Regions from separate parts of the Sporomusa rhizae genome, predicted to be linked through region 1. Evidence: riboswitches for the same ligand, from Rfam matches in the RefSeq annotation. Region 1 holds a riboswitch; the other holds the start of a gene.

Region 1 (5,461 bases):
ATGACTGGTATTTTGATCCGCACCTTCTGCGACGTCAGTAATAGTTCTGGCAATGTTTTCCGATACTTGCAGCTGCTCGTGCACCGATGATGATAATTGCTGACTGGAAGCTGCCAGTGAGTCAGCTTCATTTCTAACCGAACGGACAATCTCTCTGAGCGAGTGTTTCATAGTAATTAGCGCTTCAGCCATATCTCCTAATTCATCATTACGAGTAGCATTAGTATCCTTAAGAGATAAATCTAATTCGCTAAGTGCCACAAGCTGGACACGCAAACTAGCCATGCGGCGTGCCAATTGACGGCTATACCAGATCAAAATTGCGGTAATAGCAATGATACCTAGTACACTTGATCCAATTACCAGTTTGAATACTTCAGCCTGTTTCTCACTTAGATAGTTTATTCGTTGTTTTAGGGCTACATCCTGAGCGGTCATAACATCATTGAAAAGATTGTTAACGATTTCGGTTTTTTGCCTAGTGCCAGCCAGGACATTGGCAGAGCTCGGATCGTTACTTTGTTTCAATGCAATAAATTTCTTAATATCATCTATATAGGCAAGCATCACGGTTTGAAGTTTCTCCCCGTCCTGTTTGTTATCATTTGCATTCATGGATTCAGTAGCCGTCTTAATTTTGCCATAGCTTTCTTTCATCAAATTCAGGGTTTCAGTTGCATATTTTTCATCACCATAAGCGACATAGGCACGTAAATCACTCAGCCCTTCATGAAAGTCGTCCTGAGCACTTTGCAAAGCCATGGTGCGCGACACTGTAACAGACAGCATCTCTTGATAAGAGTTGCTGGTTCCTTTGAATTGATAAATACTTATCGTTAGCAGAATAACCATAAGCAGCAAGGCTATTCCCATAAGCGCACCCAATTGGGCACCGATTGGCATACGTGTTTTCATTGTTTGTTCCTCCTAATAAGTAGTGGTGCAGCGAAAATAATAGACTCTGGTACGCCTCTCTTAGCGAGTTTTTTGTATGCTAATTAGTATTTTGATTTCTTCTGTTTCTCATTTCCTCGAGCCTATAAGACAACGCCCGGCGAGTAATTCCCAAATAATTGGCTGCTGCCGCTTGTCTATCATTATGTGCAGCCAGGATCTTCATGATTATATCTTCTGTATAACGTTTTAACGAATAGCCTTCAGAAGGAAATGGCAGTTCTATAACATTACTCCTGATCGGCAATACGGCCGGTTTTTCACATCGTTGCTGGAAAAGCCCTCTGACATGCTCCGGCTTAAGCGCTTGATCATCATAGGCAAATATCGCATATTCAATAGTATTCTGCAGCTCCCGTACATTACCCGGCCAATCGTACCCTTCTAACATCCTGGCTGTTTGCGGGGCAATTGTTATAAACTTTTTTCGTTTGCGCTTTGAAAATTCTTGTAAAAACATTTGCGCGATCGGCAAAATCTCTTCCCGGCGCTCCCGCAGAGGTGGTATTGTAATATGCGCTACTTTGAGCCGGTAATACAGGTCTCTCCGGAAACTGCCATGCTCGACGCTTTGTTCCAAGGGCTTGTTGGTGGCGCTGATAAGCCGGATATCGGTCTTTATTTTCTTTAACCCACCTATCCGGTAAAACTCTTTCTCTTGCAGTACGCGCAACAGCTTTCCCTGCAACTCAAGTGGTATTTCACCAACTTCGTCAAGAAACAAGGTTCCGCCATTGGCTATATCAAACTTTCCTTTGCCCCCTTTGGTCATACTGCCGGTAAAAGAACCTGGTTCATAACCAAACATTTCACTTTCAAACAAAGTTGGGGCAAGTGCAGCACAATTAATATCAACAAATGCCCCATCACTCAACCAGTCAAAACTGTTTCCATAATGAATGATCTTCGCGATAATCTCTTTTCCCGTCCCGGTCTCACCCTCGATTAATACAGGAATTGTCCGGTCTTCATGCAGCTTTTCCGCCTGCCGAACAATGGCTTTCATACATTCTGAAAAAATACCGACAGAACCAATTATGGATTCGGCCACAAATTGTTTCATATGTAGAAGTTCGCGTCGTGTCTCCTCGGTTGCGGCATTTACCTCATCACGGAAACGGTCAGTTAAGGTTTTGTTTTCCCGTAGCAAGGCCTGGTGTTCCGCTACCCGGTCGATAACAGACACCAGTTCTTCCGGGTTAACCGGTTTTTCCAGGTAATCATATACCCCTGCCCGTAGCGCATTGACTACCGATTTTAAATCCGCATGGCCAGTAAAGAGAACAATATCTGTCTGCCAGCTGTTAGGCAGCCGCTTTATAGCTTTCGCCAGTTCTATTCCCGACATCTCAGGCATTTGAATGTCCGATAATACCAGTGGATAAGATTCCATTGAAAACCTCTCCAGCGCTTCTTGGCCGCTGGCACATTCCGTTACTTCATGATTTTCGTGCTTTAAAAACCACAGCATAGTTTGCCGGCTATATCTCTCATCATCCACGAGTAATATCTTCATAAGATATCCTCCTTTGAACTAGCAATAAAATAGCCAAAACTTCAAGTAGGTCATTATAATCCGGAAACATGACAATCTCCTTCCAAATCCAAAGCAATCTTAATGAAAAAGACCGCTATTGTATTACATGACATACTTGTCATGGCAACCTGGCAGTCATAAATCCTAAGATTATTAGACCCATAGCTTTGCGTCCTTATCTTTCGATAAGTTTGCCTAAGGATACCGTTAGCACCTTGATTCGTCTATTAACTAGCAGAGTACCGTGTTAGCTGACTAGACTCTTATAATGCAAAAAGCATGCCAATACCTGGCATGCTTTTACTTTTTCTTGTTTCGTTCTCCAAAATCCAGCATAAATCTTGATATTTCGCCACGATAAGTATTGTTTTGATTTTGGTTTAATTGTTAAAAAATAAATTTGATGTAGCACACGCGAACAAAAAACTTCCCACGTGGGAAGTTTTTGTTGGAAGTTTTTCGTTATCTATATCTGATTATTAGCCTTTCTATTGCGAATTTCCTCGAGCCGATAAGACAAAGCCCGGCGAGACATTCCCAAGTAGTTAGCTGCTGCTGATTGGCGGCCATTATGGGCAGCTAAAATCTTCAAAATAAGATCCTCTGTATAACTTTTTAACGAATGGCCTTCCGGAGGAAAAGGCAGTTCTATTACGTCATTCTTGCTAGAAAATGCCGTCGGCTTCTCCCGCCGCTGTTGTAATAACCCTCCAACATGTTCGGGTTTCAGTTCATCATCATCATAGGCAAACGTGGCATATTCAATAGTGTTCTGCAGCTCCCGTACATTACCCGGCCAAGCATATCCTTCCAGCATCCTGGCTGTCTGCGGCGCAATTGTTATAAACTTTTTTCGTTTGCGCTTTGAAAATTCTTGTAAAAACATTTGCGCGATCGGCAAAATCTCTTCTCGGCGCTCCCGTAGAGGTGGTATTGTAATATGCGCTACTTTGAGCCGGTAATACAGGTCTCTCCGGAAACTGCCATGCTCGACGCTTTGTTCCAAGGGCTTGTTGGTGGCGCTGATAAGCCGGATATCGGTCTTTATTTTCTTTAAACCACCTATCCGGTAAAACTCTTTCTCCTGCAGTACGCGCAACAGCTTTCCCTGCAACTCAAGTGGTATTTCACCAACTTCGTCAAGAAACAAGGTTCCGCCACTGGCTATATCAAACTTTCCTTTGCCTCCTTTGGTCATACTGCCGGTAAAAGAGCCTGGTTCATAACCAAACATTTCACTTTCAAACAAAGTCGGGGCAAGCGCAGCACAATTAATATCAACAAAGCCCCCATTACTCAACCTGCCAAAGCTGTTTCCATAATGGATGATCTTCGCGATAATCTCTTTTCCCGTCCCGGTCTCGCCTTCGATTAATACGGGAATTGTCCGGTCCTCATGCAGTTTTTCTGCTTGCCGGACAATGGCTTTCATACATTCTGAAAAGATGCCGACAGAACCCATTATGGATTCAGCCACGAATTGCTTTATATGTAGAAGTTCGCGCCGTGTCTCCTCGGTTGCGGCATTTACCTCATCACGGAAACGGTCAGTTAAGGTTTTGTTCTCCCGCAGCAAGGCCTGGTGTTCCGCTACCCGGTCGATGACAGACACCAGTTCTTCCGGGTTTATTGGCTTTTCCAAATAATCATATACTCCTGCCCGTAAAGCGGTAACTGCCGATTTTAGATCGGCATGCCCAGTAAAGAAAACAATATCCGTCTGCCAGCTATTTGGTAATTTTTCAATGGCATTTGCCAGTTCAATTCCTGACATTCCCGGCATTTGAATGTCTGATAACACCAAAGGGTAATCCCCTTGTGAAAATTTATCCAGCGCTTCTTGAGCGCTAGCACAATCGGTTACTTCATGGTTTTCGTACTGTAAGAACCACAGCATGGCCTGCCGGCTATGCTGTTCATCATCTACAAGCAATATCTTCATTAGATATCCTCCCTATGACCAGCCAAATATACAGGTTGATATCCCAGATTCAACGACCATTTCAACTCACGATTTCAATTTCTTAATAATCTCCGCAACTGCGTCAGTTTGATTTACTATTTCTTTCATACATCCAACCAGCTCTTCATCAGAAATTCTTTTCCCTTGATTGAGTAAATACATAATTCCGCCAGAAATCATTTTTATAGAATTAAGCGGCTGATTGAGATCATGGAATAGTCTCATTGACTCAGCACCCGCCGCAGCTTCTGTTGGATGTACCGCTGCCGTCTGAGCTTCAATCTTTTTAGTCATGTTACTTCAAACTCCTAAAATAATCATTACTTAGAAACAGTTTGCAGCGTTGTTACAATTGATTCCGCAAAATTTTCATCTTTAAAAATATATTTGATTCCCAAACTATCGGCTTTACTAACAATTTTCTGGTCAGTCTCACTGCTTAACATTACAAACATAGCCTCCGGGTAAATGGCATTTATTTGTTCAAAAAGTTCAAGTCCGTCTGTATCCGGTAAATACATGTCGGCAATTACGGCATCACACCCGGCACATTCCTGCAGCAACCTTAACGCTTCGGCGCCAGTTTCAGCACCAACAACTTCAAAATTTTCGCTTTCCAGCACCATAGTGACCATTTCCCGCATAAAGCAGTCATCTTCAATAAGCAACAGCTTTTTCAAATTAGCCCCCACCTTCATAATCAAGCTGATTATCCTATTAAGTTTCGTACGGTTTCCAGAAGATTATTTTGATCAAACGCGCCCTTAACAATATAGGCGTTAGCTCCAACCTCAATTCCCCGCCGTTTATCTTCCATTTTTTCACGGGAAGTAACAATTATCACCGGAATTTGCCGATACCGCTCATCCTGACGCAAATGCAATGTAAGGCTGAATCCATCATAGTTTGGCCTCTCAACGTCTGTGATGACTGCATCATATATCTTTTTACCTGTCTTTTCGATAGCAACTATACCGTCTTCGGCCAAATCAACCTGGTAGCCATAG
Region 2 (5,461 bases), 1.2 Mb from region 1:
ATATTCAGGTTATTGGGACAAGACCGGACGGCAAACCTTGGCGAATCGGTGTACAGGACCCACGTAATTCAGAAGGAGTTATTGCCAAAGTAACATTAACGAACTGGAACATGATGCAGACATCTGGTGACTACCAACGCTATTTCATTAAAGATGGAGTGCGTTATGCTCACATATTAAATCCTAAAACGGGTAGACAACCGACCGAAATAGCCAGTACAACTTTGGTTTATAACGATGTGGACGTTCCTAACGATATTGCTAGTTCGGGATTTATAGTTTTGGGATTAGAACGCGGTATGGAGGCATTAAAGCAATTCCCCGGCGTAGAGGCAATAATTGTAACTACCGATGGAAAAGTCATTACTACTCCCGGTCTCAAGGATAATGTGGAATTATAGAACTTGTAAAGTGTAAACAATAAAGAAGGAATGTCTCTGCAACAGGGACATTCCTTCTTTGACATTTTAATGATATACTCTAAATACATCTAGTAGAAGGGGTAGGCAAAGTCTTGCTTTAGAGGTGGTTTGTTTTATGGTGAATTCGTGGAAAAGTTTTGCAGTAGGCGCTATGGCTATGTTTGTTTTTGTAGCGGTTTATATGTTTTTTACAGGGACGGATAAGAGCTCGGTTGTTCCTGTTACTCCTGAAATAGGCGTAACGGAAGCCGAAGACTTGTCTAGTAAAGTTACAATTACGCCATTGCCGTCATTGCGGATTGTCCGCGGAACAGAAGTACCGTTTAAGGGGAAAATAGAGTTGCGGCAGGCGATTGCCGGGCGCGCGGCCAAAGATATAGCGATAGTCAACTTCCAGGCAACCGGTGAACATGCCGATAAATCAGTAATTAAGATTGTATGGGACAATGGTGAGGTTGAAAAGGTTGTTCCCGGTACAAATAATAAACGATTTGCTCCGGAAAAGCGGGCTGTCGAAATAGTAGTAACAGGCTACAGCATGCATGAACGGCGGCTTTTTAAGGACAGCAGCCGGGACGGTATGCTGACATGGGAAATTCGTTACGAACCGGTGGATTAGTTTATTCCATATTTTTCTTTACATTTTGGAATTTTTGAGGCTATAATTAACCGTTATGAGATATTATAATCAAACTGCGATCAGACCGGCTGGTTATCTTGCGGGGTTAATTGTACTGGGAATTATATATGTGCATGAGTTCGGCGTTGAGCGGTTTAGACCGGAGACAATCCGGGATACGATTCTGTCATTCGGTTGCTGGGGACCGCTATTGTATGTGCTAGGTAATGCCGTTCGTCCGTTTTTCTTCTTTCCTGCTATTATTATGGGCGTTGCCGGCGGTTTGGCATTTGGTCCGCTGTGGGGAACAATATATCTCATCTTTGGTACATTGTTTGGTGCCGCTTTGTGTTTTGGGGCAGCCAGGCTGCTGGGACGCGAAAGACTCAAACGGTTTTGGCCTAAGTGGACACTGCTGGAACAACTGGATAGCCAGACTGAGCTACACGGGTTCAGGACGTTGTTAGTGCTGCGTCTAGCTCCTATCTTCCCGTGGGATGCGGTAAGTTTTCTTGCCGGGTTATCCAAGGTGAGTTTTTGGCCGTATTTTGCGGCGACCGTGATCGGTAGTATCCCTGGCGCGATTGCATTTTGTTATTTTGGCAATGCCTTGACGCAGTCTTTGGCAACGGCGGTGACAGTTGCCGCCATCATTATTATTTTGACTGTTGGATTGCAGGTGCTGAGCCGGAGCGTTGGACAGAAGAATTTATAAATAACTTCCCATGATTTAAAAAGTATAGAAAGCATGGTTAAATAGAAACAGCCTTGAACGTAAGCCAGATCGCCGGCAGGGAGTTCAAGGCTGTTTTTTTACTAAGCAAAAATTGGTTAGGCGAGAGAGATTATTAAGTACAGTTTTTTGACTTTCAGGTAACTAGTAAAAGGCTTTTATAACACAGATATGTAAAATTTATCTAACTTTTTGATTGACAGTTTCCATATCCTCCAAGTAAAATATAGGTAAAATAACTAAATGATGGTGGCATACCTGTCGAAAGGCAGGGACGCAAAGCCGTGGGTCTAACGGAAAATTTACCTATGACTGCCTGGTTGCTCTTACAATAATTTTGTGAGTGTAACCGGCTTTTTTTGTTTTATCAAACTGGTATGGTAACTATATTAAGTTAATATAGTTTAGAGAATTTAGCTATTTGGCAGTTCCAACAATGAGATTCGTGAAACGGGCAGTGGCCTGTCTTTTTGTTTATAAAGCTTACATAATACTTCTTCTTTTCATGAATTTCCAGAAAATAAATTTCCCAAGGATATATACAAGAAGTACCAATGTAGGTATAATTATGATCTGCAGCTAATTTTTATTTTTTAGTTTTTATTCTTAATGAAAGTTGAGAAAGGAGATAAATGCAATGAAAAAAAGGTCATTGTTTTTTGTATGTATGATTGTACTGGCAGTTATAGTACAATTCAGGTTTTTTAATGAACCTACGAATAATAAATTAACGGAGGCAAAAGTGAATCCGGATTCAACCTTAGTTAATAACCCTAAGCCCGAGGAAATACAAGGCTTTCAGTTCCTCCAAACAAAAATGCGGAGTTCGAAAGGTATAATAAGATATTTGGTTGAGTCCAAGTCGCCTGCCACATATGGTGTAAGTGAATCCATGGGTCAAGCTATGGAGTACACTGCTTTGCTTGGTGACGCCAAACTGTTTAACGAGTATGCTGCTACAACTGACAAATATTTTAGAGATCCTTCCGGTTACTATTATTGGAAGATTGATGTCATTAGCAAAAAGGGTGAAACTACCTCCGCTTTAGTTGATGATTTAAGAATCGCTAAGGCTTATTTTATTGCAAACGAAAAGAAACTTGGCAATTATGACAAGCAAATAGAAAAGCTGGCGGAAGACATCTACAAGTTCGATGTGGATACCCAAGGCTACCCTTGTGACTTTTATGATGGAACTGCTAAAAGTAGGGCAAATGAGGTTTCCTTGTTTTATCTGGATGTAGAAACTATGGAAAAATTAAGTAAAGTTAATGCGAATTGGTCTGTACCACATAAAAATGCCGTCAGCATTTTAAGTAATATGCCGGAAAATCAGCACGGTTTCTACCCGCAAACTTTTAAAATCGATACTAAACAATATATTTGGCCTTCTTCCATTAATATGGTTGAAAATTTATATACCGCAATCGATGTATATAAAGCTGGGAAAAGTACTAGTTCCTTTATAAGCTTTTTAAAAACACAAATAAAGCAAGGAAAGATATATAATCACTATAATTCTGACGGAACACCCGCCGATCAGGATGAGTCTACTGCTATATATGCATTAGCAGCACGGTTTTTGGTATTAAATAATGAATTTGAGGCAGGCGAATGGTGTTACCGCCAGACACTGGATCTTCAAATTAGTGACAAAAACGCCTTTGCGGGTGGTTTTGGCGAGCCGGAGACCGGGCTTGTTTATGCTTTTGATCAGTTAGAAGCACTTTTAATGTTGAGGACGGTGGAAATCAAGAATGATAGCCAATGATATGTTCATACGAAAGGATATTCTTTTCTTTAATATCATGCTGGTATTTATTTTGGCTGTTACTGCGATTATGTTGCTTTATGCGCCAAGTATGGGGTCTTTTAACTTGTTTATCCCCTTTGCCTGTATGCTGTTCAACATGAATCTTAGTTATACATTAGGCTTACAACGAGGTTTGATGGCAGCTATTGTCCTTACCTTTGCTTTCGGTAGTTATATTATCTATGAAACATCCATTGTTAACCGGATTGTTGAGGTTAATTTTGCTTATATATCCTGGCTGTTCTTTTTTCCACTCAGCAGCATATTGGCAGGCCAGCTATCGCTGGTTGTTTCTAGATATAGACAAGAGTTGGAGAATAAGAAGAATCTAGAGCAATTGGTAACGCTTGATGCTTCGACCGGTCTATATAATAGTCAGGGATTTTTCCGGAAACTGGATGAGGAATTTGTCCGTGCCAAGCGGTATAAAACCTGTTTCTCTATTTTGTTGATCAGAATATCGAATTTTGATGAACTGCGGCTAATATACGGGGAACTGGACTCTATAAAAATTTTACAATCGGTGGCTGAGAAGGTAGAAGCTCAGACGCGTTTCTCTGATATTAAAGCATTGATTAGTTCTGACATGCTCAGCATTGTACTTACTGAAACCAACGAAGACGGAGCTAGAGTTGTTATAGAAAAATTACATCAGGCGTTAGATCGTATCACAACAGAGATTAGGGGTACCAAGAAAGTTATTCGTATAAAACCGAGCATTGGGATCTCTAGTATTAGAGAGGGCGATGCGGATGTCCTGGAAGCCTATGAACGAGCTAAGGAAGAACTTAATTATGACAGGGGTTAATAAGAGAGCAATTATATTTTTTCTGCTTGCTGTATTCATCCTTGCTCTTTGTTCGCCAACAAGCAGTTATGGCAGTGCTCCAAGGGTAAAGACATATATTCTCTATGATAGCCCCAACCGCTTTGGTGACAGTTTTCCGCTGGTTAACGCCTTAATTGAACATTTGGGGCATTTCGACTTAGACTGTCAGCCGATGGCGCTGGAAGAATGGAAAGCAGGCGCACTGCAAGACGCAGAATTGGTTGTATATGTGGGGTTAAGAGATGTAATATTACCGCAGGGTTTATTGCAAGAAATAGCACATGCCCCGAAGATAATCTGGTTTGAAAAGAATATTGAGCAATTGGCAGCCTATTTACAGTGGCAAGATTTTAAATTAGAGGGAGTTTCCAACGGATGGTCGGTTATTAACTATAAGAAAGACATGTTCCTTAGTGATTGGATGAACGTGGTTATTACACAGCCAGGGCAATCCGCTCAGGTTTTTGCTACCGTAAAGGATGTAGTGAACAGTAAGCCGCTGGCATGGCAGCGCGGCAAGGTGTTTTATTCCGGATTTTTAGAGGTACATCCGAGTCATATGCTTACCTTGAGTGGATTGCTTCATCAATTTATCTCAAATCAGAACGATAGCCATTCACAGTCACACAAAGCGCTGTTACGCATCGAAGACGTCAGCCCGCTGGTTAACCCTGAAGCAGTTAGTGCGGTTATTGCGACTATTAAAAAATATAATATTCCATTTTCCATTGGAGTTATTCCGGTGGGAGTTACAGCAAATGACAATCGTAAATATTTACATGAATCTCCGAAATTGGTGAAAGTGCTTAAAGAAGCGCAGGACAATGGAGCCAGTATTATTATGCATGGCTATACACATCAAAATAAGTATTCACCCAAAACTGGGGAAGGTTATGAGTTTTGGAATGCACGTGATGATAAACCAATGGAGAACGATGAGGCCTTTACTCAAGAGCGGATGGAAGCCGGCATTGAAGAACTTGTTCGATGTGGGTTAATTCCTGTTGCCTTTGAGCCGCCGCATTATGCGATGAGTCATACTGGC

The links. A riboswitch is a leader RNA that binds a small molecule or an ion and turns the genes downstream of it on or off. The one in region 1 is predicted to bind cyclic di-GMP.
Region 2: linked by a shared signal. The riboswitch ahead of SRRS_RS22305 (hypothetical protein) and the one ahead of SRRS_RS00680 (sigma-54-dependent transcriptional regulator) in region 1 are both predicted to bind cyclic di-GMP.

The regions. Positions count from the first base shown of each region.
Region 1 is NZ_CP156925.1:170,559-176,019, reverse strand. Features, by position in the region: gene SRRS_RS00685 (methyl-accepting chemotaxis protein) at 1-915, opposite strand, end outside; gene SRRS_RS00680 (sigma-54-dependent transcriptional regulator) at 995-2,470, opposite strand; cyclic di-GMP riboswitch class I at 2,611-2,697, opposite strand; gene SRRS_RS00675 (sigma-54-dependent transcriptional regulator) at 2,958-4,433, opposite strand; gene SRRS_RS00670 (hypothetical protein) at 4,500-4,748, opposite strand; gene SRRS_RS00665 (response regulator) at 4,775-5,134, opposite strand; gene SRRS_RS00660 (response regulator) at 5,164-5,461, opposite strand, start outside.
Region 2 is NZ_CP156925.1:4,769,930-4,775,390, reverse strand. Features, by position in the region: gene SRRS_RS22320 (FAD:protein FMN transferase) at 1-401, shown strand, start outside; gene SRRS_RS22315 (hypothetical protein) at 538-1,041, shown strand; gene SRRS_RS22310 (TVP38/TMEM64 family protein) at 1,097-1,756, shown strand; cyclic di-GMP riboswitch class I at 2,016-2,102, shown strand; gene SRRS_RS22305 (hypothetical protein) at 2,412-3,545, shown strand; gene SRRS_RS22300 (GGDEF domain-containing protein) at 3,532-4,395, shown strand; gene SRRS_RS22295 (DUF2334 domain-containing protein) at 4,382-5,461, shown strand, end outside.